Regions from separate parts of the Priestia sp. FSL P4-0332 genome, predicted to be linked through region 2. Evidence: a T-box and tRNA genes for the amino acid it is inferred to sense, from the RefSeq annotation. Region 2 holds a T-box; the other holds one or more tRNA genes.
What was found. A T-box is a leader RNA that pairs with one kind of tRNA and senses whether it is charged. The one in region 2 lies ahead of MKY06_RS23825 (valine--tRNA ligase), so its partner is inferred to be a tRNA-Val.
Positions count from the first base shown of each region.

Region 1: it has a tRNA-Val gene. The T-box ahead of MKY06_RS23825 (valine--tRNA ligase) is inferred to sense a tRNA for this amino acid. The anticodon was not compared.

Region 1 covers NZ_JBBOUA010000001.1:735,742-738,894, reverse strand. Annotated here, with positions in the region: gene MKY06_RS03915 (DEAD/DEAH box helicase) at 1-1,185, opposite strand, end outside; tRNA gene MKY06_RS03910 (tRNA-Val) at 1,354-1,425, opposite strand; gene MKY06_RS03905 (DsbA family oxidoreductase) at 1,556-2,167, shown strand; gene MKY06_RS03900 (arylamine N-acetyltransferase family protein) at 2,188-2,943, shown strand; gene MKY06_RS03895 (Lrp/AsnC family transcriptional regulator) at 2,971-3,153, opposite strand, start outside.
Region 2 covers NZ_JBBOUA010000001.1:4,536,392-4,539,544, forward strand. Annotated here, with positions in the region: gene MKY06_RS23825 (valine--tRNA ligase) at 1-1,315, opposite strand, end outside; T-box leader at 1,398-1,642, opposite strand; gene MKY06_RS23830 (hypothetical protein) at 1,873-2,070, shown strand; gene ysxE (spore coat protein YsxE) at 2,082-3,131, opposite strand.

The sequences.
Region 1 (3,153 bases), 3.8 Mb from region 2:
TTTTTTAACTTCTGGACGCTCATTAATTTTTTCAGTAAAAGCGGATGCTGCCTGCTGTACTTCTTCTTTAGAAGGAGGAGTAGATGTTGGAATTGAAAAGCCGATATATTCCTCAATTTCCGATAGCATTCTCTTTTCATAAGGCGTTACAAATGTGATAGCCTTCCCTTTTTTACCGGCACGTCCCGTTCTTCCTGTACGGTGAACGTAGCTTTCTTTTTCTAACGGAAGATCGTAGTTAATAACGTGTGTGATATTATCAATATCAATTCCTCTCGCAGCTACATCTGTCGCCACTAAATAGCGGAATTTACCTTTTTTGAAATCATTCATAACCTCAAAACGGTCTTCTTGCACCATTGCCCCGTGAATTTTATCACAAGGATACCCAAAATCATCTAAATCATCTAACAGCGTATTTACCTGCTCTTGCGTGCGGCAAAAAATGATGCAGCTGTCAGGGTTTTCTACTGTGGTTACGTCTTTCAGCAGTTCAAATTTATGTTCGTTTTCTACTGATATAACAGAATGGTCAATCGTACTTGTCGTTAATCCATTTGCTTTGATTTCAACATCAACCGGCTTTTTCATATACTTGCGAGAAAGCTCTTCAATATCTTCAGGAAGCGTAGCGGAGAAAAGCATCGTTACACGCTCACTAGGAAGATGTTGAATAATTGCTTCTACTTGGTCAATAAAACCCATATTTAGCATTTCATCTGCTTCATCAATAACCAAATAACGAATTTTCTCTAATGCAAGCGTTTCTTTTTCTATATGATCAAGCACTCGTCCAGGCGTACCTACAACAATATGTGTTTTTTGCTTTAACTCTACTTTTTGCTTGGCAAATGGTGATTTTCCGTAGACAGCTGCTGCTTTAATTCGCTTAAAACGGCCGATATTAGTAATATCTTCTTTTACCTGCGCAGCCAGCTCTCGTGTCGGTGTTAACACTAAGGCCTGGGGCTTATTTTCTTCCCAATTAACTAATTCACACAGTGGAATACCAAAGGAAGCCGTTTTTCCACTTCCTGTTTGAGACTTCACGACCACATCTCTTTCTTCTAGCGCGATGGGAAGTACCTTGCTTTGTACTTCCGTGGGATGATTGTATTGCAGGCTAGAAAGCGCCTTAGCTACCTTGTCACTAAGACCATATTGACTAAAACTTCTTTGATTCATTTTGTACCCTCATTTATTTTAAATTAGTGATTATCTTTATCATGACCTGATGCACTATGTTTCATTATACTTTAATTCTTCTATACGCGCTCAAGATTTAATATAGCATTGATTTGTCAAACAAAAGAGAAAAGCCGCTCTCTTATTAATAAGAAAACGGCTTTGGTATGAGCGATGAGGGATTCGAACCCCCGACCCCATCCCTGTCAAGGATGTATTCTCCCACTGAACTAATCGCTCGTGATATGTATTGACTTTATTATAGAAAGAGTTATCCAATTTTGTCAACTATTTTTCCACAGTTCCCAAGTTGGAAGGATCGTCTTTACTTTTGATAAAATAAAAACATGCCATAAAGGAGCGTGACGGGATGAAAGCGCATATTGAATTTTATTTTGATTTTGTCTGTCCACTATGTTTTCTAGCCACTAAGCCTTTAAGAGAAGTCATTAAAGAACAAAAAGCTGAGATTGAATGGAAGCCTTTTGAACTTTGTCCTGAGCCAGCCCAGCAGATGGAGCAAATAGAAGATTTTTTAGAGAGACCTTGGAATCAATCGATAGCTCCCTTAGCACAACAGCTGCACGTAGAAATAAATATGCCGGACATGCCTCCAGTCCCGCGCACTCATTTAGCACATGAAGGCTTTCATTTTGCTAAAAAACATGGTCAAGAAATTGCCTATATAGATGCTGTTTTTAAAGCTTATTGGGAAGAGGAAAAAGATATTAGCCAGATTGAAGTCTTAGCAGAAATCGCTGATTCCTTGCATTTAGATCAAGAAATATTTACACGTATCTTAAAAGACCGGACGTTCGAACAAGTTCATAAAGATAGCTTAGTTCATGCGTATGAAGATGCTCATGTAACGAAAGTACCAACTTTAAAAATTGGCAGCCGTGTATTTCAAGGATTCGCTTCCAAAGAAACACTTGAAAAAGCGCTGTTCCATGAACGTTCTGCTAAAGACAGAGAGAAATGATTTACTAAGAGGTGCATTTGATGAATATTAATTATTATTTTAGTCGGTTTTTAGCTAAGAAACCGGATAGCCCAACGTATGAAAGCTTAGCTGCTTTACAGAACAAACACATGCTTCATGTTCCTTTTGAGAACTTAGATGTTCTGTCTCAAACCCCTATCATAATTGATTTAGAACGAATTTTTCAAAAAGTAATTGTAAATTTGCGTGGAGGATTTTGCTACGAATTAAACGGTCTATTTGGCTGGCTGTTAAAAGAAAGCGGATATGAAGTCTCTTACGTTTCAGCTACCGTCAAAAAACCCGACGGCACGTGGACCATTGAAGGAAGTCACGCTACAAACCTTGTGATGGTTGAAAATCAATCTTACATCGTAGACGTTGGATTCGGAGATTCTGTGCGCAAACCAATGCCTCTAAATGGCGAAGTAGTAAGAGATGTAAGCGGCTCTTATCGTATGACAAACGTTGCTGAGCATATGTATGATTTGCAGCGATGGGAAGATGATGTATGGAAAACGCTGTACCGTGTGTCTACGCTTCCTAAGAAACTGACTGACTTTACTCCCATGTGTGAGTTCAATCAAACGTCAGCCGATTCTCCGTTTGTACACAAACGTCTTGTTACGATCGCAACCCCTATAGGGCGCATTACCCTATCTGGTGAAACGCTAACTGTAACAGATGGAGAAAAAAAGACGAAAAGGAACGTTTCAGAAGAAGAAATACCTGATATTTTACAAAATCATTTTTATATTATTAAAGGATTTTATTAATATCTCCTTACACGAAAAACCGGCCTCTTATGGGGCCGGTTTTTGTACAGGAGTAATCATCCTGTTTTCTACAGGCGACTTTAAAATAATTGAGGTATTCACATTTCCATAAGGAATCAGTTCATCCACTAGCATTCTAAGTCCATCCATTCCAGACACGGCTGCTTTGATAAAGTAAGAAACCGGTCCAGTTACGCGATGACATTCAAG
Region 2 (3,153 bases):
TATCTGCTGGAGCCTCATGATCTACGTATACTTCTCCAGTTTCTTTATGATACCAAGCTGGAATGCGATGTCCCCACCAAAGCTGACGCGAAATACACCAGTCGCGAATATTTTCCATCCAGTGTAAGTATGTCTTTTCAAAACGATCAGGCACAAAGTTTACTTTTTCTTCTTGTTTTTGAAGATCTACTGCTTTATCTGCTAACGGCTGCATTTTTACAAACCACTGAGTTGATAAATAAGGTTCAACAACGGCACCGCTTCGTTCACTGTGACCTACTGAATGCATGTGGTCTTCAATGTTGAACAATACACCGTCTTCTTGAAGGTCTTTAACAATTTGCTTACGGCAAGCAAAACGATCCATTCCTTCATATTTACCTGCTTTGTCGTTCATCGTACCGTCTTGATTCATCACTAAAATACGCTCTAAATTATGACGGTTTCCAATTTCAAAATCGTTCGGGTCATGAGCAGGCGTGATTTTCACCGCACCAGAACCGAATTCCATATCTACATAATCATCGCCTACGATTGGAATTTCACGCCCTACAATCGGAAGGACAACCTTTTTGCCGATTAAGTGCTTATAGCGATCATCTTCAGGGTGAACAGCTACAGCCGTATCTCCTAGCATTGTTTCAGGACGAGTTGTTGCGATTTCAATATGTCCAGAACCATCTGCCAACGGATAGCGCATATGATAAAACGCACCTTGTACATCTTTGTAAATAACCTCGATGTCTGAAAGAGCTGTTTTTGTAGCTGGATCCCAGTTAATAATATATTCTCCGCGGTAGATTAACCCTTTTTTGTAAAGCGTTACGAATACTTCGCGCACTGCTTTAGAAAGGCCTTCATCAAGCGTGAAGCGCTCGCGTGAATAGTCTAAGCCAAGTCCTAGCTTCGACCACTGCTGGCGAATAAAGCTTGCATATTCTTCTTTCCATTTCCACGTTTCGGCTACAAAATTTTCGCGGCCTAGATCGTAGCGGCTTTTCCCTTCGCTGCGAAGCTTTTCTTCTACTTTTGCCTGCGTTGCAATCCCCGCATGGTCCATGCCAGGAAGCCATAAAACGTCATAGCCTTGCATGCGCTTCATACGCGTTAAGATGTCTTGTAACGTTGTATCCCAAGCGTGGCCTAAATGCAGCTTGCCCGTTACGTTTGGGGGTGGAATTACAATTGTATATGGCTCTTTTTCAGGGTCATTTGTTGCTTCAAAAAACTTCCCGTCTAACCAATACTGATAACGATTTTCTTCAACGGCTTTTGGATCATACTTCGTTGGAAGACTCACTTCTTTTTCAGACATAATGTATACCTCCATAATATAAAGTTTCAGTCTTTAGAAACTGTGTAAAGCTTTTATAAACATAAAAAAACTCCTTTCCTAATAAAAGGACGAAAGGAGTTGATTTCGCGGTACCACCTTTTTTTATAGACGTATCCCGTTTGATAAGCCTATACACTTCATTTCATAACGGTTGATTAACCGGCTTTTTCTACTGAGCTATGCAGCTGTTCAAAAAAGCTACTCATAGGCGACATTCCGAGTGCACATTCTTAAGAAATCTCACAGCAACTGATTTCTCTCTCTGAAAGACGAACATCCCGTACTCTTCCTATTCACTGTATTTATGTATGAATTTCTCTTAATTATACTATATGAAAAAATGTTGAATCGTCAATAATCTTCTCCATTTTTTTATGATTATATTCATAATTTTTTTGTTCTGCTCTTTATTTTTTCATTCGCTCGCTAATTTTGGAAATAAAATGAAGAGCCCACTCAAAAAAATGTCACCATTTCTTTCTTTTTTCATATACTTACTTTAACCTGGGCACGTGGATTGAAAGGGGCATGTACAAATGAAGAAACGAATAAATGTAAATTCGTATCAGCTGCAGCGGTGGCTCAAAACAGCAGGAGCGGCTTGTGGACAGTTTATTGTTCCTTTAACAATTTTTCAAGGTATACGTACACTATTTTTCCCTACAACCTTTGATGTACTGTTGTTGGCATTGCTTGCCATACTAGCGGTTGCTTTATATTCCGACTGGATTTAAAAACCCAAGCGCTATTCGTTCGCTTGGGCTTGTGCAGCTGCTTCCGCTGCCATTTTTTTTTGCTGATCTACTTCAAATATTTTAATATTGAGCTGTTCAATGTTTTTCGTCAGCCAGTATGCTCGAATAAATGACTGCATATGTTCAAGCTCTGTTTTACTTTCTTTATGCTGCCTATATTGAACGATACACTGATACAAGGGTTCTGGAAACGCCAAATAACTGTGCAAAAGCAGCCGTTCCTCTTCTCTGAGAGCAAAATGTTTTTCATACGTACTAAACCACTCATAGCTGTCATAGGTAGTTACTGGGTATGTGCGAAGAGTACGGAAATAAAATGAGACCAAATCATAAATCGGTGAAGCATCTTTTGCATGTTCAAAATTAATAAAAAAACCATTTCCCCGCTCGTCATAGATAAAGTGTTTAGCCGATAGCTTTCCATGAGAAGTAACCAGCCGGATCTTTTCCTTTTCTTCCATTTCATCGTTCCACTGATCGAGCTTTCCAAAACCAAATTCAAGCGCTCTTGTCATTTCATAATAAAATGTACAGTAATGCAATTCAAACGGAGACATATAGACTTTCTTCTCGCATTCTACTACGTACTGCTTCAGCTCTTCCTGACGTTTTTCCCACGTTTCTTTCATCGATGTATAATGATTTTCTATATCTTCTTTTTTCACTTCTACTTCCTGCGCCGAAGCGCCGTGAAGCTTAGCAAGCTCTTGAAATAATTTATGATATCGAATATCACGCTCTTCGGTCGGATTATTTGGGAGCCACGGCATTAAGTAATACGAGCCGCTTTCATCTGAAACAATGGGCTGAGAACGCTTCGTTTGATAAATAGGGACAAATCCCATCCATCCTTTTTGATACACGTTCTGCAGCTTTTGAATGAAGTTTTGATTTCGTTCTTGATGATTCGCCATTTCTTTAAGCGCAAACACGCCGGTTTTCGTATAGACTTTTTTTACTTTTCCGTAGTCTTCGATAAAGTCAACATCTAAGTCATATTCTTTTAACAATACTTTGTAGTCTGCTACTGTCCGCTGCATCTATATTCTCCTTCCTCGTAAA